Actinocatenispora sera: one gene and its partner. The main gene of each other region encodes a partner of the protein of the gene in region 2 in a complex. Links are inferred from orthologs where the notes say so. Each region holds a gene or a part of one and is shown on either strand. Other genes may lie near its edges.

The links.
Region 1: the proteins of mfd (region 2) and Asera_RS17930 are in contact, whole or in part, in a crystal structure (PDB 4DFC), measured with the Escherichia coli proteins. The link is inferred for Actinocatenispora sera from one-to-one orthologs.

The regions. Positions count from the first base shown.
Region 1 is NZ_AP023354.1:3,761,232-3,772,161, forward strand. What follows is about bases 2,701-5,778. They hold Asera_RS17930 (excinuclease ABC subunit UvrA), read right to left. Parts: upstream 5,444-5,778; coding sequence 2,957-5,443; downstream 2,701-2,956. Other genes in these bases: Asera_RS17925 (Rv1733c family protein), read left to right, coding at 2,701-2,894; Asera_RS17935 (hypothetical protein), read right to left, coding at 5,529-5,675. Outside these bases: Asera_RS17920 (acyltransferase family protein), read left to right, coding at 299-2,185; more of Asera_RS17925, read left to right, coding at 2,271-2,700; Asera_RS17940 (Dyp-type peroxidase), read left to right, coding at 5,841-6,818; Asera_RS17945 (family 1 encapsulin nanocompartment shell protein), read left to right, coding at 6,823-7,617; Asera_RS17950 (hypothetical protein), read right to left, coding at 7,740-7,994; Asera_RS17955 (winged helix-turn-helix domain-containing protein), read left to right, coding at 8,146-8,391; Asera_RS17960 (hypothetical protein), read right to left, coding at 8,588-9,268; Asera_RS17965 (SDR family NAD(P)-dependent oxidoreductase), read right to left, coding at 9,466-10,170; Asera_RS17970 (helix-turn-helix domain-containing protein), read left to right, coding at 10,366-10,930. UniProt on the Escherichia coli protein: The UvrABC repair system catalyzes the recognition and processing of DNA lesions. UvrA is an ATPase and a DNA-binding protein. A damage recognition complex composed of 2 UvrA and 2 UvrB subunits scans DNA for abnormalities.
Region 2 is NZ_AP023354.1:222,766-234,801, forward strand. The notes cover bases 3,046-7,229. They hold mfd (transcription-repair coupling factor), read right to left. Parts: upstream 6,897-7,229; coding sequence 3,246-6,896; downstream 3,046-3,245. Other genes in these bases: Asera_RS01025 (TetR/AcrR family transcriptional regulator), read right to left, coding at 7,076-7,229. Outside these bases: Asera_RS01000 (MMPL family transporter), read left to right, coding at 1-825; Asera_RS01005 (RNA polymerase sigma factor), read left to right, coding at 1,069-1,662; Asera_RS01010 (CU044_5270 family protein), read left to right, coding at 1,655-2,572; Asera_RS01015 (hypothetical protein), read right to left, coding at 2,633-3,031; more of Asera_RS01025, read right to left, coding at 7,230-7,945; Asera_RS01030 (AMP-binding protein), read left to right, coding at 8,011-9,960; Asera_RS01035 (hypothetical protein), read left to right, coding at 10,148-11,377; Asera_RS01040 (hypothetical protein), read right to left, coding at 11,335-11,526; Asera_RS01045 (GntR family transcriptional regulator), read left to right, coding at 11,770-11,994; Asera_RS01050 (GntR family transcriptional regulator), read left to right, coding at 12,033-12,036. UniProt on the Escherichia coli protein: Couples transcription and DNA repair by recognizing RNA polymerase (RNAP) stalled at DNA lesions. Mediates ATP-dependent release of RNAP and its truncated transcript from the DNA, and recruitment of nucleotide excision repair machinery to the damaged site.

The DNA of each region.
Region 1 (10,930 bases), 3.5 Mb from region 2 along the record:
TGACCAGCACGGTCGCCGCGCCGGATCGTTTTCCGGGCAGTGCAGCGGAATCATCCACAGTGGACTGATCGGCCCGGCAGCATACCGGAGCCCGTCCGCGGGGACGCGGACGCCACGCCGATCCGGCACCAAAACGTACGGAACGCGCGAGGTTCTCAGATCAATAGATCAACCTCGATATCTCCGATTGTCCTGTTATCCCATGCGATGCCGGTCACGCCACCTAACCTGAAACCGACCCGGGTATCTCACTGTCCAGTGTGGACTCTGCCCGGTGGCCGGTACGGGGGTGGCAGCGATGGCGAACGCGACGCAGGTGCGTCCTGTCGAGACCACGCCGCCCGGCCCGCCTGGTCGCCGCACCGCCCGCCTGCCCGGAGTGGACGGGATTCGAGCCCTCGCGGTCACTGCGGTCCTCGTGTACCACCTGAGCGCGTCCTGGCTGCCCGGCGGCTATCTCGGCGTCGATGTCTTCTTCGTCATCAGCGGCTACCTGATCACCCGGCTGCTGGTAGCCGAGCGTGCCGGTACCGGCCGGATCAGCCTGCGGCACTTCTGGTTGCGGCGGGCCCGGCGGATCCTGCCGCCGCTGTTCCCGATGCTGCTCGCCACCGTGGTGCTCACCGCGCTGGTGCACCGCTCGGCGCTGCACCAGCTGCGTACCGAGGTGCTCGGCGCGCTGACCTACACCAGCAACTGGGTGCAGATCGCCGAACACCATTCGTACTTCGCGAAGTTCGGCGACCCGTCGGTGCTGCAACACCTGTGGTCGCTCGCCGTGGAGGAGCAGTTCTACCTGATCTGGCCGCTGGTGGTGGTCCTGATCCTGCTGCGTGGCCGGCGCCGGCTGGCGCTCGTCGCCGGGCTCGGCGCGATCGGCTCCGCGGCCGCGATGGCCGCCCTGTTCCAGCCCGGCGGCGATCCCTCCCGGGTCTACTTCGGTACCGACACGCACGCCTCCGGGCTGCTGATCGGCGCGGTACTGGCCATCGCCTGGCCGGCTGCGAGCGCCGCACCCGGGCCCTGGCCGCGCCGCCGCCTCGCCGCGACCGCGACCGCCGCCGGGCTGGGCGCCGCCGGTATCGGCCTCGGTTTCTGGCTGCTCGGCCAGTACAGCGACGCGACCTACCGGGGCGGCATCCTCGCCGTCTCGGCGGCCACCGCGGTACTGATCGTCGGCACCGGCCACGGCCGCACCCCGATCGGCGCGCTGCTCGCGTTGCGGCCGGTGCGCTGGCTCGGCGCCCGCTCGTACGGGCTGTACCTGTGGCACTGGCCGGTACTGGTGCTCGGCGACCGGATCTTCGCCCAGCGCACCGTGATCGTCGGCGCGATCGAGGTGTCGGTCGCCGTCCTGCTCGCCGCCGGTTCGTACCGGTTCATCGAACGGCCGGTGCTCACCCACGGGTACCGGGGTGCGCTGAGCCGGGCGTGGCGCTCGGTGCAGGGACGTACCTCCGCGCGGCGCGGTGGGCTGATCACCGCCGCCGGCGCGACCGCCGCGCTGTGCGTGTTCGCCGTCGTCACGCTGCTGCACGCGCCGGCGGCGCCGGTCAGCGGTCTGGACCGGCAGCTCGCCGCCGCGCAGCTCGCGGCCAAGCAGCCGCCCGCCGTCGAACCGACGCCGGACGCCGTGGCGCCCAGCCCGTCCGCGTCGCCGAGCCCCGCCGGGCCGCCGCCCGGCAACCAGATCAGCGCGCTCGGAGACTCGGTCATGCTCGCCGCCTCGCCCGCGCTGCGGCACCAGCTGCCCGGCATCCAGATCGACGCGAAGGTCAGCCGGGCGATGCAGAAGGGCCCGGGGATCATCTCGGGTTGGGCGCATCGCGGCGCGCTGCGGCCGGTGGTCCTGCTCGGGCTCGGCACCAACGGCCCGTTCCCGGCCGACATGCTGGAGGGCATCATCGGCCAGCTCGGCCCGGACCGGACGTTGTACCTGGTCAACGTGTACCTGCCGACCCGCCCCTGGGGCGGCGAGGTCAACCACACGCTGACCAAGGTGGCCTCCGGGCACACCAACGTGCACCTGATCGACTGGCGCAGCGCCGCCGGGGCCCACCAGAACCTGCTCTGGCCGGACCGGATCCACCCGCGGCCCGGCGCCGGCGCCGACCTGTACGCCCGGACCGTGGTCGAGGCGATGAGCACGCCGATGCGCGCCGCGCCGCCCGGCCGCGTCCAGTGACCGCGCCGGTCCAACGGCGCCACGAACGAGAGATTCGGCTTGATAACCGCGGTAGAGCCGTGGCCGGCGGCGCATCATCGGCCGTATGGGTGCCACCCGTCACCGTCGCCCCCGGGCCCACCTCCATCCGGCCCGCTGGCTGGGCTGCAGGCTGCGCAACGGCAATCCGCTGCGGCGCGGCTCGGACCGCGCCGAGGGCATCTGCGCGCTGTTCGCCGTCCTGCTGCTCCTCGTCGCCGTACCGGTGACGATCCTGATCGGGCTGAACATCGCGGCCAGCCGCAGCTCGGCCGCCGCCCGAGAGCGGGCCGAGCGCCAGCCGGCCACCGCGGTACTGCTGGCCAACGCGCCCGACTCGATCGGCGTCGCAGCGGCCGACGGCGCCGCCGGTTCCGTTCCGGTCCGGGCCCGCTGGCACGTCGGTGACCAGGCCCGCACCGGTACCGTCTACGCGACGCCGGGGCTGCATCGCGGCGCCCAGGTACCGATCTGGCTCGACCACCGCGGCCGGCCCGTCGCGGCGCCGCCGTCCACCACCCAGGTCACCATGTCGAGTGCCGGTACCGGGTTGGGGCTGCTGTTCGCGATCGTGGCCGGCGTGGGGGCGGCGTGGCTGGTGCTGCGCTGGCTGCTGGATCGGGCCCGATTGGCGGCGTGGGAGCGGGAGTGGCGCCGGGTCAACCCGCACGGCAACCACTGGGTGCGGTGATCGTTGCCGGGTCAGCCTGGGCGCGCGTGGTGCCGGGCTGGTGTTGCTGGCCGGGCTGCCGGTCAGTGGAGGTGGGGGCGTAGGTAGGGGGCGGTCGGGCTGGTGGCGTTGGTGGTGAGCTGTTCGGGGGTGCCGGTGGCGACGACGTGGCCGCCCCGGTGGCCGCCGGCCGGGCCGAGGTCGATCACCCAGTCGGCGCCGGCGATCGTGGCGAGGTCCTGCTCGACCACGACCACCGTGTTGCCGGCATCGACCAGCTCGTGCAGCTGGGCGTCGAGCAGTTCGATGTCGGCCGGGTGCAGCCCGGTGGTCGGCTCGTCGAGCAGGTAGATCGTGTGCCCGCGGGCCGGTCGCTGCAGCTCGGTGGCGAGCTTGATCCGTTGCGCCTCACCGCCGGACAGCTCGGTCGCGGGCTGGCCCAACCGCAGGTAACCCAGTCCGACCCGGCGCAGCGCGCGCAGGCTGCGCAACGCCACCGGCAGGTCGGCGAAGAACTCGGTGGCCGCGTCGACGGACAGGTCGAGTACCGCGGCGATGTTCCGGCCATGGTAGGTGATCTCCAGCGTCTCCGGGGTGTAGCGGGCGCCGTGGCAGGTCGGGCACGGCGCGTACGTGCCGGGCAGGAACAGCAGCTCCACCGCCACATACCCGTCGCCCTGGCAGGTCTCGCACCGGCCGCCGGGCACGTTGAAGGAGAACCGGCCCGCGGCGTACCCGAGCTCGCGCGCCTGCGGGGTGTCCGCGAACGCCTTGCGTACCACGTCGAACAGGCCGGTGTAGGTGGCGAGGTTGGACCGCGGGGTGCGGCCGATCGGCTTCTGGTCGACCTGCACCAACCGGCCGACCGGCTCGAGCCCGTCGGCGTCGGGCAGGTCGTCCGCCGGTTCGTCGCCGAGCTTGGCCCGTACCACCTCGGCGAGGACCTGCAGCAGCGTCGACTTGCCGGCACCGGAGAGCCCGGTGATCGCGGTGAACACGCCCAGCGGCAGGGAGACGGTCAGGTCTGCCAGATTGTGCCGGCGTACCCCGGTGAGCGTCAGCCAGGACGACGGGTCGCGGCGCGTGGTGCGGCGCTCGCCGGCCCCGTCGAACAGGTACCGCCGGGTGACCGACCCGGCCGCGCCGGCGAGCCCGGAAACGGGCCCGGAGTAAAGGATCCGGCCGCCGTACTCGCCGGGGCCGGGGCCGACGTCCACCACCCAGTCGGCGCGGCGCACCACGTCGAGGTCGTGCTCGACGACGAACAGCGAGTTGCCGGCGGCGCGCAGCTCGTCCAGCACCGCGAGCAGCGCCTCGGTGTCCGCGGGGTGCAGGCCCGCCGACGGCTCGTCCAGCACGTACACCACACCGAACAGCCCGGATCGCAGCTGGGTGGCCAGGCGCAGCCGCTGCAACTCACCGGCGGACAGCGTCGGGGTGGCCCGATCCATGCTCAGGTAACCGATCCCCATCTTCGACAGCACGTCGACGCGGGCCACCAGGTCGGCCGCGATCGGCTGGGCCGGGTGGTCCGGCGAACCGTGTTCCGCGGTGAGGCGCAACAGTTCCGCCAGCTCCGACAGCGGCTCGCCGGTCAGCTGCGCGATGGTACGGCCGGCGTACGTGACGGCGAGCGCCTCGGGCTTGAGCCGGGCGCCGTGGCAGGTCGGGCAGGGCCCGGACACCAGGAAACGCTCCATCCGGCGCCGCATCGTGGCCGACTTGGAGTCCGCGAACGTGTGCAGCACGTAGCGTTTCGCGCTCTGGTACTTGCCCTGGTACGGCCGCTGGATCCGGCCCGCCTCGCGCTCCGGATGCACGGTGACGACGGGTTGGTCGTCGGTGAACAGGATCCAGTCGCGGTCGGCCTGATCCAGCTCGCGCCACGGCTTGTCGATGTCGTAGCCGAGGGTGGCGACGATGTCGCGCAGGTTCTTGCCCAGCCAGGCGCCGGGCCAGGCGGCGATCGCGTGCTCCCGGATCGACAGCGACGGATCCGGTACCAGCGAGGCCTCGGTGACCTCGTGCACCGTACCCAGTCCGTGGCAGCGGGGGCAGGCGCCGACCGCGGTGTTGGGCGAGAACGAGTCGGAGTCCATGAACGCGATCCCGGGCGGGTAGTCGCCGGCCCGGGAGAACAGCATCCGCAACAGGTTGGACAGCGTGGTCAGGGTGCCGACCGAGGACCGGGACGAGCCGGCCGCCCGGCGCTGCTCCAGCGCCACCGCCGGCGGCAGCCCGGTGATCTCGTCGACGTGCGGCACACCCGCCTGCTGGATCAGCCGCCGCGCGTACGGCGCGACCGACTCCAGGTAGCGCCGTTGCGCCTCACCGTAGATGGTGCCGAACGCCAGCGACGACTTGCCGGAACCGGACACCCCGGTGAACACCGCCAGCACGTCCCGCGGTACCGCGACGTCGACGTGCGCCAGGTTGTGCTCGTGGGCGTCGAAGACCCGGACGAACCCGTCGGCCGGAGCGGACACCGCGCTGGCGGCGGTCCCCTCGTACCGGCCGGGCGCCGCGTTCGGGCTGGTCACCCCGGTGGGATCGGGCTGTGCGTTCGGCATGGACCCAGCATGACCGACGCGTCCGGGGCGGTACCGGCAGTCCACCGCACCGGCGCCCCGGGGCCGGGGTACCGGTGCCGGGTGCTCAGTCCTCTTCGGGCGCGGCGTGGTCCGGGACCCCCGGGTGCGGGTCGCGGCTGAGGTCGATCCGCGGGTCGCGCGGCGCGCCGTCGGGGGCCGCGTGCCGGCCGGTGGAGCGCTCGCTCGCGTTCTCGTCCTGCTCGGAAGTCATTCGAATCCTCCCCGTGTCCAGCTCATCGCGCTGAACGTCCGAATCCCTGAGTCGGTACGCGTATCGGACAGCAAGGTACACGAGCCGGGGTGCGGGCCAGATCACCGACACGGAATCGGCGGTTTACCTACCGGTAGCTACCCCGATCGTGCGATCCTGCCGGACATGACGCAGCCGCAGCCGGTACTCGATCCACTGTCGCCGGCGGCGCTGTTCCTGGTGCTGTCGGTACGGCCGGGGTCCGAGGCGGCGGTACGCGACGTGCTCGCCGACGTGTCCGGCCTGGTGCGTTCGGTCGGTTTCCGGTCCGCGCACGGCGAGCTGAGCTGCGTGGTCGGGGTCGGCTCGGCGATCTGGGACCGGCTGTTCGGCTCCCCGCGACCGGCGAAGCTGCACCCGTTCCGGCCGCTGCGCGGGCCCCGGCACCACGCCCCGGCCACCCCGGGTGACCTGCTGCTGCACATCCGCGCCGGCCGCTACGACCTGTGCTACGAGCTGGGTGTGCTGATCCTCGACCGGCTCGCCGGCCTGGTCGTGGTCGAGGACGAGACGATGGGCTTCCGTTACTTCGAGCAGCGCGACCTGCTCGGCTTCGTCGACGGCACGGAGAACCCGACCGGGATCGGTGCCGCCCGCGCCGTGCTGATCGGCGACGAGGACCCGGACTTCGCCGGCGGCAGCTACCTGATCGTGCAGAAGTACCTGCACGACATGAGCGCGTGGACCGCACTGTCCACAGAGGACCAGGAGCGGGTGATCGGCCGGACCAAGCTCGCCGACGTCGAGCTGCCCGACGACGTGCAGCCGAGCAACTCGCACGTGGCGCTCAACACGATCGTCGACGCGGACGGCACCGAGCACCAGATCGTCCGGTCCAACATGCCGTTCGGCTCCCCGTCCCGAGGCGAGTCCGGTACCTACTTCGTCGGGTACGCGGCGGATCCCGGGGTCACCGAGCTGATGCTGCGGCGGATGTTCCTCGGCGACCCGCCCGGCAACTACGACCGGATCCTCGACTTCTCCACCGCGGTCACCGGCAGCCTGTTCTACATCCCGACCGTCGACTTCCTGGACGATCCGCCGGAACCGACCGGCGGCCTGCCGGACGGATCGCTGGCGATCGGCGACATGCGAGGGGAATGAGCGAATGAACAACCTGCACCGCGAACTGGCCCCGATCTCGGACGCCGCCTGGGACGACCTGTCGCAGGAGGCCCGGCGTACCTTCACCCGGCACCTCGCCGGCCGCCGCGTCGTCGACGTGTCCGGGCCCGACGGCACCGAACTCGCCGCTGTCGGTACCGGTCGCCGCGAGCGCATCGACGCGCCCGACGGGGTGCGCGCGCACCGCCGGGTCGCGCAGCCGCTGGTCGAGCTGCGGGTCCCGTTCACCATCTCGCGCGACGAGGTCGACGCGGTCGAGCGCGGTGCCAAGGACGCCGACTGGCAGCCGGTCAAGGACGCCGCGAAGCGGATGGCGTTCGCCGAGGACCGCGCCATCTTCGAGGGGTACGCCGCCGCCGGCATCGGCGGCATCCGTGCCGGTGCCTCCAATCCCGCCCTGACGCTGCCCGGGGAGGTACGCGACTACCCCGACACGATCAGCCGCGCGGTCAGCGAACTGCGCCTCGCCGGCGTCGCCGGGCCCTACTCACTGCTGCTCAGCGCGGATGCCTACACCCAGGTCAACGAGACCTCCGACCACGGCTACCCGATCCAGGAGCACCTGCGCCGGCTCCTCGACGGCGACATCATCTGGGCGCCGGCGATCAGCGGCGCGTTCCTGCTCTCCACCCGCGGCGGCGATTTCGAGCTGCACCTCGGCCAGGACCTCTCGATCGGTTACACCGCACACGATGCCGACTCGATCGAGCTCTACTTCATCCAGTCCTTCACGTTCCTGCACTACACCACCGAAGCCGCTGTCCCCATCTCCAGCTGACCGCCGCGAGCCGCGTCAGTCCATGATGGACGGCCCGGCTCAGTGCCCACGGTACGACCAGGCCGCGCCCAGCACGAACGCGACCACCAGCGAGAGCACCCAGCCGATCGCGATCCCGATGGTCATGACGCGCGGCGGACCAGGAGGCCCGAGAGGTTGGCGTAGCACACCATCGGGGTCACCTCGTCGGACCCGATCGCGTCGACCGGCACGACCCGCAGGTACACCGCGCCCTGGACGAGGGCGGGCATCCGTGACACGACCATGGCCCACCAACATCCGCGCCCGTGCACGCCGGCCGCCGGCGAGATGAACACCTGATCGCCCGCCCTGATCTCCTCCGCCGCCCGCACGTAGGCCGCTGTCGGTTCTCGCATGGCTGGGTCCTCCGTCTCGGCCGGCACGTGACGGCCCTGTTCACGACTGCTCACGGGTCTGACCATACGCCTCGTAGAGACGTCTGGGAACTAGAGGAGACGTCTAGAGATTGCCCGGAGCGCTGCCGCCTGCTTGGTTAGCGTCGGCACCATGGTGGATCTCAGCGGGCTCCGGCCGGGCGCGGCGACTCCGCTGTACGTGCAGCTACGCGATGTGATGAAGGCAGCCATCGAGGCCGGTGAGTACGGTGCCGGTACCCGTCTACCCTCCGAGACCGACATCGCGCAGCAGACCGGTGTCGCTCGGCTGACGGTCCGCAAGGCGTACCGGCTGCTGGCCGAGGAGGGCCTGGTACGCACCATCCCGCAACGTGGCACCTATGTCGAACCTGCCTGACCCCCGCCGCGCGCGATCACCAGTGAGAAGGTCCAACCGAGACCGCTGACGGGGTTCATTCGCCTGCCGCCTGACCTCGAGCCAGAGGTCGGGACGTAGTAGGTCTTCGGCTCGCCTGGTTCGTCGATCGGATTTACCGTGTAGGCGGCCGTGGTCCAGGACGAGCGGGAAGCGCCCGATGCGCGTCGACGTCAAACTAAAAGAAATCTTTAGTTTGGCGTCGAGTGCGCGCGCGAAACCAAAAGAAAACTTTAGTTTGGGGCGCTGGTTTGATCGAGCGGCCCGGGTGCGCCGACCGCGGGGCGAGCGTGGGAGTCCTAGAACCCGAGATGCGCGCGGGGGCAACGGGTCGGGGTGCGTGGCGGAAGGCGACGGCGAGCCGGACCGCGATCGAGCCAGGGGTCAGTGGGGGGAAGGCGGTAGGCCCGAGGTCGTGCTCGGTGTACAGGCGGGCGACCTCGGTCAGCTCGACGTCCGCGGCCTTCGGATCGCTGATCGCGGGGCCGGCGACCCACCAGTCGGCGCCGGGCAGCCCGGCGCAGAGGTACGCGCGGGTCCCCGGCTGGTCGCGCCGGGACGGCGAGCGGCGTCGGGCGCGGTTCTCCCCGTGGGCGGCTTCCCACAGGGTCACGGCGTCGGGATCGTCGGCGAGCACGATCGCGTCGTACCAGCGCCACACGACGACTTCGGTACCGCCAGGGCCTGTCGCCAGCGCGACCAGGTTGCCGGGGGAGACCCGTTCGACGTGCGGGGTGGGGAACGGGGTCGCGTAGCCGACCGTCGCGGGCCCGTCGTCCGCGAGGACCTCGCAGTCGCCTTGCCGTACCCGGAGCACGATCCCGCAACGCAGCCGTGGTGTGTCAGAAGGCAGGGTCATCGCGCGAGGCTACCGAGCTGCCGGCACCCCGTCGATCGCGGGTCGAGGCGAAGCGCCGCATCCGCGCCGATCGAGAACTGGCGGCCGTCCCCTCCCACCGCCGATCGCGGACTGGTCGCCGGCGTGCCGGCGACCGAGGACTGGCGGCCGGCGCGAGACCTCGATCGGCGGGTGGGCGCGGTCGGGTGGTGTCCGGGTCACCAGGGGAGGGGGTGGTCGTCCTCGGTGAAGGTGCCGGTGGGGCCGTCGGGGCCGATGGTGGCGAGGCGGACGATGACCTCGGCGCTCTGCTCGACCGGGCGGCCGCCCTCGATCCCGGCGGTGAAGTCGGTGGCGGTGAAGCCGGGCTCGACGGCGTTGAACTTCACCTCCGGTACCGCCTTCGCGTACTGCACGGTGAGCATCGAGACGGCGGCCTTGGTTGCCCCGTACACGATCGACGGGTAGTGGAACTGGCGGCGCTGCGGGTTGGTGACCGCCCAGAACGAGCCGAGCGCGCTGGACACGTTGACCACGACCGGGTTGGCGGAGGCGCGCAGCAGCGGCAGCGCGGCCGTGGTGACCCGGACGACGCCGACGGCGTTGGTGTCGAACTGGCGCAGCGCGGACTCGCCGGTGACCGCGTCGGCCTCGGACGGGCCACGCAGCTCGGCGATGCCGGCGTTGTTGACGAGCACGTCCAGCCCGCCGGCGTCGTCGGCGATGGTGCGCAGGGCGGCGCGTACCGAGCCGTCGTCGGTGACGTCGAGCTGCACGTACCGGGCGCCGAGCTCGGCCGCCGCCTTCGCGCCACGTTCGGGGTCGCGGGCACCGAGATACACGGTCTGTCCGGCCTCGACCAGCCGGCGGGCGGTTTCGTACCCGAGTCCCCGGTTCGCGCCGGTGACGAGCGTGATGGTCATGTCGGTACTCCTTCGAACGCGGATGCACGGCCGGTGTCTGGCCGGGCGGGGCCGGTGGCCGCCGGCTGCCGGACGACCGGGTCTGGACGTCGGCGAGCCCAGCGTGCGTCCCCGGCGGCGCGCGAGACAGCGCCCCGATGATCCTGGGGGTGCCAGGACCAGCCAGGACGCCGCCGGGCTGCCTACGCTGAAGTCATGACCGACGACACGAACCGGCTCGGCGAGTACCTGCGCGCGCGGCGCGAACTGGTCTCGCCGGACAGCCTCGGGCTGCCCCAGGTCGGCGTGCGCCGGGTGCCCGGGCTGCGCCGCGAGGAGGTGGCGATGCTCGCCGGCATCAGCGCCGACTACTACCTGCGGCTGGAGCAGGGCCGCGACCGCAACCCGTCGGTGCAGGTGCTGGAGTCGCTCGCCCGGGTGCTGCAGCTCGACGAGGCGGCGACCGGGTACCTGATCAGCCTGGCGGCGGAGCGGCCGCGGCGGACACGCCGGCGGCCCCGCCGGGAGAGCGTGCCCGTCGGCGTGCGCAAGCTGCTCGACACGCTGGGGCTGCCGGCGTTCGTCGAGGGCCGCTACTTCGACGTGTTGGCGGCGAACCCGCTCGCGGCGACGATCTCGCCACGGTTCGCGGTCGGTCACAACCGGCTGCTCGACGTCTTCCTCGACCCGGCCGAGCAGGCGATGTACCCGGACTGGGACCGCGCCACCGCGGGCCTGGTCGCCGGGTTCCGGCAGGCGGTCGGTACCGACACCGACGACC
Region 2 (12,036 bases):
CCGACCGCGGCGAACGCGCGGTACCGCAGCGGCGACGACGCGTGGCTGACCGTCGTCGGTACCGGCGGCGCGCAGAGCGACGCAGCCCAGCAGTTGGTCGCAGACGTGCGCGCCGCGCACTCCCCCGGGCACGACACACTCGTCGGTGGGAAGGCCGCCTACCAGTACGACAGCACGCACGCGCTGATGTCCCGGCTGCCCGCGGCCGGCGCCATCATCGCGATCGCCACGCTGGTACTGCTGTTCCTGTTCACCGGCAGCGTCGTGTTGCCGATCAAGGCGATCGTGCTGAACATCCTGAGCCTGACCGCGACGTTCGGCGCGATGGTGTTCGTGTTCCAGGACGGGCATCTCGGCGCGCTGGTCGGGCATCCGATCGCGACCGGCTACCTGGACATGACGGTCCCGGTGCTGATGTTCTGCATCGCGTTCGGGCTGTCCATGGACTACGAGGTGTTCCTGCTGTCCCGGATCCGCGAGCAGTACCTGCGCACCGGCGACAACACCGCCGCCGTCGGTACCGGGCTGCAACGCACCGGCCGGCTGATCACCGCGGCCGCGCTGCTGATCGCGCTGGTCCTGGTCGCGTTCGGTACCTCGCAGGTGGCGATGCTGAAGATGCTCGGCATCGGACTCGCGCTCGCCGTACTGGTGGATGCCACGCTGGTGCGCGGCGTGCTGGTACCGGCGTTCATGCGGTTGCTCGGCTCGGCCAACTGGTGGGCTCCGCAACCGTTGCGCTGGCTGCACGAACGCATCGGCCTGGCCGAGTCGGAGGCCGCCCCGGCGCCCGCCGCCGAGCGCGAGCCGGTCCCGGTGCCCTGACCCGGCCGGAACGCCCGGTCCCGGTGTCCTGACCTGGGCGTACGCCCGGTCCGGTGCCCGACCGGGCGTCCCGACCGGCGGCGCCGGGCGGCAGCCTCGCCGGCATGCCCACTGACCGCGGCGGCCGGATCGGCGGCCTGCGGAGCGGGCCGGCGCGGGCCGGGAAGGCGATTCGCGGTTGCGACGGAGTCCTGGTGTCAGCACCGACTACGAGGAAGGACTCCGGATGACTGAGGCAGTGACGTGACCGCCGGTCCGGTGGACACGGCCGCGGGGCCGGCGGACGCGGCCGACGAGGCGGAACTCGTCGCGGAGCTGCGGGACGACCCGGCGCGGTTCGCCGCCGTGTACGACAGGTACTTCCGGGTCATCTACCGCTACATCGCCGGCCGGCTGGGGCCGCAGCACGCCGACGACCTCGCCGCCGAGACGTTCCTCGTGGCGTACGCCAAGCGGGATCGGTTCGACCCGGCGCGCGGCGCGCTGCGGCCGTGGCTGTTCGGCATCGCCACGAACATCGTGCGGCATCACCGGCGGGTGGAGGCCCGCCGCTATCAGGCACTGGCCCGAGTGCCTGTCGAGGTTGCCGCCGAGGGGCCGGAGGACCGCGCCGTCGACATCGCCGCGGCCGGGCGGCTACGGCCCCGGCTGGCCCGCGCCTTGCGATCGCTTCCGACTCGCGAGCGTGACGTGCTGCTGCTCGTGACTCTCGGCGGGCTCACCTACGACGAGGTCGGCCAATCGCTCGGCATCCCCGCGGGCACGGCCGGATCCCGGCTCAGCAGGGCCCGCGCCAAGCTTCGTACCGCATTCGACCAGGAGACCAACCATGGATGAGGATCTGCAGGCAGTCGCCACCCTGCTGGACACGGCGGAACCGACCACCGAGGTCATCGACGACGGGCGCCGGCGACTGCAGCGGGCCACGCTGCGCCGGCCGCGCCCCGGTCGCTGGGCGATGGGGGTGGGTGCCACCGCGGTCGTCGCCGCCGGCGCCGTCGTGGCCGTCGCGGTCACGAGCGGGCCGTCCGCGCCGACCGGAGGCAGCACGACCGGTGGGCCGCGTACGCCGGCGACCAGCACCGTGTCGGGCGGGCAGAACGTGCTGCTCGCCGCCGCCACGACCGCCGCCGACACGCCCGACGCCACCGGCACGTACTGGCACGTGAAGTTGACGTACGGCTCCGGCTCGGCCGACGAGACGTGGCGCAGCCGGGACGGCCGCCTCTGGGTGCGCGGCGACAAGACCCACGGCACGGTCGTCGCGCTGCCCATGAAGACCCCGATGCGGCTGGCCGGCACCGCGATCAGCGTGCCGGAACTCCGGTCGCTGCCACAGAACGCGACCGCGCTCCGGGCCTGGATCACCAAGGCGGTCGAGCACAACGCCGCGGACGGCTCGGTGCGCACCAGCGGCGGGAAGCTCAGCGCCGCGCAGCGCAGCGAGCTGGTCGTCGACTCGCTGACGAGCCTGGTGTCGCAGTTGCCCGCGCCGGAACGGGTCCGGGCGGCCGCCTTCCGGGTCCTGGCGACCCGCCCCGGGGTGCGCGACCTCGGTCGCGTCGACGGCGGCCGGGCGATCTCGTTCCCGGCCGGGGACCACACCGCACGGCTGGTGATCGACCCGAAGACCGCCCGGGTACGGGGGACGAACTTCGTCGTCACCGCCGACGGCACCGAGGTGTGGCTGTCGGCGAGCCGTGCGGCGACCGTCACCGGCGAGTGGACCGACACGCTGCCGCGCTGACCCGAGCCCACCTCGCCCGGTCCGGCCCTGGTACCGGCCGGGCGGGGTCGGCCGTGGCGCTCAGCCGCCGATACCGGCGGGGCGCGGCTGGCGGGCGGCGCGCAGTCGCAGGCCCAGGGTGGCGATCAGCGCCGCCAGGATCGTCACGTGGTACACGATGTCGGCGGTGCGGCCGCCGCTCGCGGTGATGCTCAGCCCGACGATCACACCGACGATGCCGAAGCCCAGCGCGCCGAGCGTGAACGGGCCGGCGCCGGGCACCCGCAGCGCCGTCAGCACCGCCGCGGCCAGCAGCAACGTGCCGATCAGCCACTCGGCGACCGTCGCCGGCGGCAACCACTCGCCGTGCACGGTCGTGACGCCGAGCGGGATCCGGCCGTTCAGGTGCAGGTACCCGGCGACGCCGAAGGTGACCGCCTCGATCACCATCAGCACCCCGACCTGTCGCGTCGAGCTCATCTCGGACTCCCCTGTGCGGTGTCAGGCCCCCGCAGGACGCACCGTCGGCGCCGTGCTGTCGGACCCTCGACGAGGTGCCGGCGATCCGTACTGCCGGATCTCCGGATCTGACCCGCACAGCACAGCACCACGGTCGCCGCTCGGGCATCCGCCCGGGGATGGCACCGCCGTACCGCGATCGGCTTAGCACCGGGCAGACCCGGTGCTACGCCGGTCAGCCCGTCTTCGCCGGGGCGGGGGCGTCCAGGATGGTGGTGATCAGCTCGGCGCACCAGTTGAGCAGCGGCAGGTCACGCATCGGCTCGCCGCCGACCCGGCGGGTCGTCGGCCGGTTCACGCTGACCATGTCCACAGTGGACTTGAAGGTCGCGTCCGGGTAGAACCGCTTGAGCCGCAACTGCTTCGAGTCGGGCAGCGGCATCGGGCTGAACCGGACGTGCCGGCCCTGCAGCGACACGTCGGTCAACCCGTACCGCCGGGCGAGCAGCCGGAAGTTGGCCACCTGGAGCAGGTTCTCCACCGGGGTCGGGATCTCCCCGTACCGGTCGGAAAGCTCGGCGCGGACCTCGTCCAGCGCCGCCTCGTCGCGTACCTCGGCGAGCTTGCGGTACATCTCCAGGCGTAGCCGCTCGACCGAGATGTAGTCGTGCGGCAGGTGCGCGTCGACCGGCAGGTCGACCTTCACCTCCGCGATCTCCTCCGGCGCCTCGCCCTTGAACGCCTGCACCGCCTCGCCGACCATCCGCACGTACAGGTCGAAGCCGACGCCCTCGATGTGCCCGGACTGCTGGCCGCCCAGCAGGTTGCCGGCGCCGCGGATCTCCAGGTCCTTCATCGCCACGAACATGCCGGCGCCGAGCTCGGTGTGCTGCGCGATGGTGGCGAGCCGCTCGTGCGCCTGCTCGGTCAGCGGCTTCTCGCCCGGGTAGAGGAAGTAGGCGTAGGCGCGTTCCCGGCCGCGGCCCACCCGGCCGCGGATCTGGTGCAGCTGGGACAGGCCGAGGATGTCGGCGCGCTCCACGATCAGCGTGTTCGCGTTCGGGATGTCGATGCCCGACTCGACGATCGTGGTGCAGACCAGCACGTCGATCTCGCGGTTCCAGAAGTCGAGCATGATCTTTTCCAGGCGCTCCTCGCCCATCTGGCCGTGCGCCACCGCGACCCGCGCTTCTGGTACCAGTTCGCGGATCCGGCGGGCCGCCTTCTCGATCGACTCGACCCGGTTGTGCAGGTAGAACACCTGGCCGTCGCGCAGCAGCTCGCGCCGGACCGCGGCGGCGACCTGCTTGTCGGCGTACGCCCCGACGAAGGTGAGCACCGGGTGCCGCTCCTCCGGCGGGGTGGCGATCACCGACATCTCCCGGATGCCGGTCACCGCCATCTCCAGGGTCCGCGGGATCGGCGTGGCCGACATCGTCAGCACGTCGACGTGGGTACGCAGCTGCTTGAGGTATTCCTTGTGCTCGACGCCGAACCGCTGCTCCTCGTCGACGATGACCAGGCCCAGCTGCTTGAACCGGGTCTGCGAGGACAGCAGCCGGTGGGTGCCCAGGACGATGTCGGCGCTGCCGTCGGCGATGCCGGTCAGGGTCTGCTCGGTCTCGATCGCCGTGTTGAACCGGGACAGGGTGCGGATGTTCACCGGGAACTGCGCCATCCGCTCGGTGAACGTGTTGTAGTGCTGCTGGGCCAGCAGCGTCGTCGGCACCAGCACCGCAACCTGCTTGCCGTCCTGCACCGCCTTGAACGCCGCCCGCACGGCGATCTCGGTCTTGCCGTACCCGACGTCGCCGCAGATCAGCCGGTCCATCGGGTACTGCTTGCGCATGTCGGCCTTGACCTCGTCGATGGCCTCCAGCTGGTCCGGCGTCTCCCGGAACGGGAACGCGTCCTCCAGCTCGCGCTGCCACGGGGTGTCCGGGCCGAACGCGTGGCCGGGCGAGTTCTGCCGCGCCGCGTACAACCGGATCAGCTCGGCGGCGATCTCCTTGACCGCCTTGCGGGCCCGGGACTTGGTCTTCTGCCAGTCGGCGCCGCCCATCTTGGACAGCGTCGGGTGCTCGCCGCCGACGTAGCGGGTGAGCTGGTCGAGCTGGTCGGTCGGCACGAACAGCTGGTCACCGGGCTGGTTGCGCTTGCTCGGCGCGTACTCCAGCACCAGGTATTCGCGCTCGGCGCCGTTGATCGTGCGGCGCACCATGTCCAGGTACTTCGCGATGCCGTGCTGCTCGTGCACCACGTAGTCGCCGGGCTTGAGCTCCAGCGGATCGATCGCGTTCTTCCGCCGGCGGCTCGGCATCCGGCGCATGTCCTTGGTGGACGCGCCCTTGCCGCCGGTGATGTCGTTACCGGTGATCACCACGATCTTGCCGGTCTCGTCGACGAAGCCGCGGTCCAGCCCGCCGCAGCCGACCAGGATCGACTGCGGTTCCGGCGGCTCGGCGATCGCCTCGACCAGCATGGCGCCCTGGTCGGCCTCGTGCAGCAGCTCGACCGTGCGCTGCGCCGGCCCGTGGCCCTCGAACACCAGCGCGACCGCGTACCCGTCGGCGGCCCAGCGGCGCACGTCGCCGAGCAACGCGGCACCGTCCCCGTGGTACAGCGGGGCGGGCTGCGCGCCGAGCGCGACCGCGTCGTCCGGCACCACGTCGTCCACGGCGGACGCCAGTTCGGGGTCGATCTCGGCGAGTTCGGCCTCGATCGAGGAGGGCGCCGACTCCGCCTCCACGGTGCCGAACGGGCTGAGGCTCCACCACGGCATGCCCAGCTCGTCGGCACGCCCGCGCACGTCGGCAAGGGAGTGGAAGGCGGCCGCGCCGAGGTCGATCGGCTCGGCGCCACCGGCCGCCGCGGCGGCCCAGCTGGCGGCGAGGAACTCCGCCGAGGTGGACACCAGATCGTGTGCCCGCGAGCGGATCCGCTCCGGATCGCAGGCGAGCACGACCGTACCGGTCGGCATGCCGTCGACCAGCAGCTCCAGGTTGTCGCCGCCGACCAGCGCCGGGGTCAGCGACTCCATGCCCTCCACCGGGATGCCCTCGGCGAGCTTCTCGCACATCTCCGCCAGGCCCGGGTGGTCGGCGGCCAGCGCCGCCGCTCGTGCCCGTACCTCCGGGGTGAGCAGCAGCTCGCGGCACGGCGGCGCGAGCACGACCGGCTTCTCCCCGGTCGGCTCGAACGAGCGCTGGTCGGCCACCGCGAACGGGCGGATCTCGTCCACCTCGTCGCCCCAGAACTCGACCCGCAGCGGGTGCTCCTCGGTCGGCGGGAACACGTCGAGAATCCCGCCGCGCACCGCGAACTCGCCGCGCCCGCCGACCATGTCGACCCGGCTGTACGCCAGGTCGGTCAGCCGCCGCGCGACCTGCTCCAGGTCCGCGGTGTCGCCGGAGGCGAGCCGCACCGGTTCCAGGTCGCCGAGCCCGCGCAACTGCGGCTGCAGCACGCTGCGCACCGCCGAGCAGACCACCCGGACCGGACCCTGCGCCGGCTCGCCGGCGACCGGGTGCGCCAGCCGGCGCAGGATGGACAGCCGCCGGGCCACCGTGTCCGAGCGCGGCGAGAGCCGCTCGTGCGGCAGCGTCTCCCAGGCCGGGTAGGACACGACCTCGTCCGGCGGCAACAGCGAGCGCAGCGCCTCGGCCAGGTCGTCGGCCTCCCGCTCGGTGGCGGTGACCGCGAGCACCGGGCGGCCGGCGCCGGCCGCCGCGTCGGCGGCGATCGCGGCGACCACGAACGGCCGCAGCGCCGGCGGTGCGGTCAGGTCCAACCGCTGCGCGGCCGCGCCGCCTTCGCGGGCGGTGTCGCGGGCGCGAGCGAGCGCCGGGTCGGCGAGGGCAGCGGTCAGCAGGCCGGCGAGCTTCATGTACGAGTCAACTCCAGGCACGCAGAATGGCCCCCGGGATCGCAGGCCCAGGGGTTGTGCGGCAAGCCTACGCCGGCCCACCGACAACCCGCTCCGCTCGCCGGCCGCCGCCGCTCCTCGCCGGCCGGACGCGGTGCCATACCGGCGGAAAGCGCTATCTCAGTCGGATACCACCACGGTCAACGGGGATCGGCAGTGGTGCGGAGGACGTCGATGCCGGCGAGCAGCCGCGCCAGCGCGAAGTCGAACCGGGCCGCGAGGTCCGGCGCGGTCAGCTCGCCGGCCAGCGCGACGACATGCGGGTACCGGTCGGGCGGCATCGCGCGCAGCCGGCCGGCGAGCCGGTCCAGGTACTCGCGGGGCGCCATCCCGGCGGCGACCTCGGCGGACAGCCGGTTCTGCTCCGCGGCGACGAAGCCGAACAGCCAGGTCACGTACGTGTACGTGGCGAACGCGGCGTCGTGGTCGGACAACCCGGCGCCGCGCAGCACCGCCAGCAGCGCCTCGATGTTGCGCAGCGCGTTCGGCCCGGTGGTGAACCGGCCGGCGATCAGCCGGGCGGAGTCGCGCCGGGCGAGCAGGTGCCGGCGCAGCGCGGCGGCCATCGCGGTCAGCGCGGCGCGCCAGTCGTCCTGCGCGTACCGGGTCAGGTCGATTCCGGCGAACAGTTCGTCGGCGAGCGCGTCGAGCAGTTCGTCCTTGTTCCGCACGTACCGGTAGAGCGACGCGGCACGCACCCCGAGCTCGGCCGCGAGGCCGCGCATGGTCACCGCGTCGAGTCCGTCGCGGACCATCAGCCGCACCCCGGCGTCGAGGACGACCCGCTCGGTCAGCGCCGGCTCGTCCTTGCGCGGCCGACCGCGCCGCCTCGCTCCGGCCCCGCCGCCGGGCACCCCCTCGGCCGGCGTCGCGTCGGCGGGCGTCCCGGGCCCGTGGGCGGGCGTCCCGTCGGAGCGGGCCCCGTCACTCGACGTGCCGTGCGCCGCTGCCGCGTCGGCGGGCCTTCCGTGGGCCGGTGTCCCGTGGGGCGGCGTCCGGTCGGTTGGCATGGCCCGCACGGTACCGGGCTATGCTGGTCGAGATTAAATGAACAGCGTTAGTTTTTGGAGGAACGATGCCCGCCCGGTACGTGACCGACCTGTTCGACGCGCTGCACGCGCACGGTGCGGCCACCGCGCTCGTCGCGGCCGGCCGCAGCTGGAGCTTCGCCGAACTGCGCGCCGACACGTACCGGACCGCACGGGCGCTGCGTGGCCTCGGCGTCGGGCGCGGCGACGGGCTGGTGCTGCTCGCGGCCAACACCCCGGACGCGCTGCTCGTTCGGCTCGCGGCGTACCTGCTGGGGTCGCGATTCACCCACGTGCACCTGGGGCCGACCACCCAGTCGGTGCCGCACATCGTCGCGGACGCCGACCCGACGCTCGTCGTCACCGCAGCCGCCGGCCTCGCGCTGCTCGACGGCAGCGGCCCGGCTGTCAGCGGCCCGGCGACCGGCCAGCCCGTGCCCGACAACCCGGCGACCGACGCCGCAGGAATCGACAGCCCGCTGACCGACGGTGCAGGGATCGAGGACCAGGTGACCGACGGCGCAGAGACGGTGACCGACGGCGCGGGAATCGAGGGCCCGCTGACCGACGGCGCAGGGATCGAGGACCAGGTGACCGACGGCGCAGAGTCGGTGACCGACGGCGCGGGAATCGAGGGCCCGCTGACCGACGGCGCAGGGATCGAGGACCAGGTGACCGACGGCGCAGAGTCGGTGACCGACGGCGCGGGAATCGAGGGCCCGGTGACCGACGGCGCAGGGATCGACAGCCTGCTGACCGACGGCCCGGTGATCAGCGGCGCGCGGATCGGCGGCGTGGCGCGGGGCGGCGACGTGCCGGTGGGCGCGGGGGCGTTCGGGGTGCGGGCGGTGACGGTCGAGCGGTTGGCGGGGTTGGCGGCCGGGGAGTCGGACGAGCCGCTGCCGGTCGCCGCGGCCGAGGACGACATCGCGCGGATCACGTACACCGGCGGTACCACCGGGCTGCCGAAGGGCGTGCCGACCACGTACGCCGCGCTGCACGCCGCGGCGCGGTCCGCGCTGGCCGGTGCCGCCGCCGCCCGGGACGAACTCGCGGCCCGTACCGGCAGTGCGCGGTTCCTGGCCGTGACGCCGATCGCCCACGTCGCCGGGGACATGGCGCTGATGATGCTGATGCTCGGTATCACCGTGGAGACGTACGACTTCGAGCCCGGCGCGATGCTCGCCTCGCTCGCCGCGCTGCGCGGTGGCGCGGTCCTCACGTACCTTTATCCGGCTCTGCTGGGCCAACTCCTGGACCATCCGGACCGCCGGCGCACCGACACCAGTGCGCTGTCGTTCGTGGTGTACGGCAGCGCGCCGATCGCGCCGGCCCGGCTGCGGGCCGCCATCGACGCGTTCGGCCCGGTCTTCCAGCAGGGGTACGCGTCGACCGAGGCGCCGGCGATCACCGCCCTCACCGTCGCCGACCACGTCCGCGGCCTGAACGACCGGCCCGAGCTGCTCGCTTCGGCCGGCCGGGTGCTGCCCGGCGTCGAGGTGACGATCCGGGACGCCGCCGGCGCCGTGCTGCCCGCCGGCGAGATCGCCGAGGTCTGCGTGCGCTCCGACTCGGTCATGCCGGGCTACTGGCGCCGCCCGGCCGAGACCGCCGCGGTGCTGCGGGACGGCTGGCTGCACACCGGCGATCTGGGCCGGTTCGACGACGACGGGTACCTGTACCTGGTCGGCCGGGCCCGCGAGATGATCATCGTCGGCGGCTGGAACTGTTACGCCGCACCGATCGAGGCGGCGTTGACCGAGCATCCGTTGGTACGAGCCGCATCCGTGGTCGGTGCACCGGACGGGACGACCGGCGAGGCGGTCGTCGCCTACCTGATCGCGGACGCACCGGTACCGGCGGACGAGCTGCGCGCGGTGGTGACCGCGCGGCTGCCGGAGATCAACGTACCGAGCCGGGTCGAGTACCTCGACGCGCTGCCGCTCACCCCGCTCGGCAAGCCCGACAAGAACGCCCTGCGCGCCCGGTCGCACTGAGCCGCACCGCTCCGCGGACGCACTGGACCGCACCACTCCCCAGTCGAGCGGAGCGGCACCGCTCCCCGGTCAAGCTGAGCCGCACCGCTCCCCGGTCGCGCCGAGCCGCACCGTTCCCTCGGCCGGGGGAGCCGGGCCGGTCTCGGTGGGGAGTCGCCGGACGGCGCATCGCCGGAACAGTACGGGCATGGCATCGACACCGCAGCACGACGCACACCGGCACCCCGACGTGGGCCGCCGCGCAGGGACTCCCGGTACCGCGGCGCCACCCGGTCGCGCAGCGCCGACCGACACCGAACCCCGCCCCGGTGGGCGCGCGTCCCGGGTCGTCGCCACCCGGCTGGCGCCGGCCGGGGCCGCCGCGATCGCGCTGGTACTGGCCGTGCTCGGGACCGGTTGGCTGGTCCGCGGCGACCGGAACCCGCTGGACCAGCCGACCGAACGGTTCGGCACCGCGCTGACCGACTTCCCGCCCGGGGCCGCCAACGCGGTGTTTCTCGGCAGTTGCCTCGCGGTGTGCGCCGCCGCCGTCTGGCTCGCGGCCAGCCCCCCGGCGCTCCGAGGCCAACGCCGGCCGGTCACCGTGGCCGTTGCCGCGGTGGGGATCGCGGCCGTACTCACGGTGCTGGACACCTCGATCCTCACCGTGCTCGGCTACCTGCCCGCCACGTTGATCGGTACCATGCTGCGGTCCGAGCTCAACGTGACGCTGCTCGCCTCGGTACCGCTGCTGCTCCAGGTGGCGCTGGCCGGGGCCGGGGTCGGTCTTGCGATCGGCCTCGCCGCGCGGATCCGGGGCCGCGGTGGCGCTCCGGCCCGGGTGCGGGCGAGTTGCCGGCGGTGGACGCACCTGGCGATGGAGGCGCCGCTGGTCTACGCCCTGACCCGGGTCCTGATGTTCTTCCGGGTACCGGGCTTCGACCTGGCACCGTTCGGCTCGCCGATCCTGTGGGCCGGGCTCGGACTCGCGGTCTCCGCCTCGCTCGGCGCGCTGCTCACCTGGGGACTGATCCGCCCCTGGGGCGAGGTGTTTCCCCGCTGGATGCCCGGCCTGCGGGGCCGCCGGGTACCGGTGCTGCTCGCGGTGCTGCCCGGCCTGCTCGTGGCCGGCCTCGTCGCCACCACGTCGAAGTCGGTGGTACTGAGCCTGGCGACCAACCCGGACGCGCTGGCGAACCTGCGGGAGTGGCCACTGGTGATGCTGCCCTCGCTGCTCTGGCCGCTGTGGTCGGTGGCCCTCGCCGTCGCCACCCTCCGCTACCGCCAACGCCGCCACCTGACCGGGCCCTGCCTACCGGTCGCGGTGGGCGTGGGCGGCGCCGAGCACGAACGCCAGTACCAGACTGAACAGCCAACCCAGCGCGATCGGCACGCTCACGGCATCCGCCGCACCAGCAGCCCCGACAGCCGCGCGTAGAACGTCGTCACCTGCGGGTCGTCCCCGATTTTGTCGACTGGCACCACCCGCAGGTAGACCGCCCCGTTCACCAGCGCCGGCATCCGCGACACCACCATCCCCCACCAACAGCCGTGCCCGTGCACCCCGGCCGCCGGCGAGATGAACACCTGATCACCCGCCCGGATATCGTCCGCGGACAACACGTATGTCGCAGTTGGTTTACGCTTCCCCACAGCCGGTACCTCCAATACCGGTCAGACCCCCGGTTTGCTCTAGCCAGCAGCCGGGGGTCGCTCCGTATCGACGCCTTCACGGTACGGCACATGTCAACTGATGTCTACTGTTGTCATGTGAGTTGAAATGATGTTGCGGGAGGCCAAACGATGCCTGGCAACTTCTACCGTGCAGGTGTGGCTGTCGACCCGGAATCGCCAGAGCTGATCTACGCGCAGGTCGCGCGCATCCTTCGGGACCGCGTGCAGGACGGGACGTACACGAACCGGCTGCCCGGCGAGCTCGACCTCGCCAACGAGCTTGGCGTCAGTCGCCCGAGTCTGCGCCGCGGCGTCGCCATCCTGGTGGACGAAGGTGTGCTCGTCGTCGTCCGCGGCAAGGGCATGTACGTCAACAGGTGATCGCGCCGGGTGTTGCGGTCGCCGTCGAAGATGGACCGATGA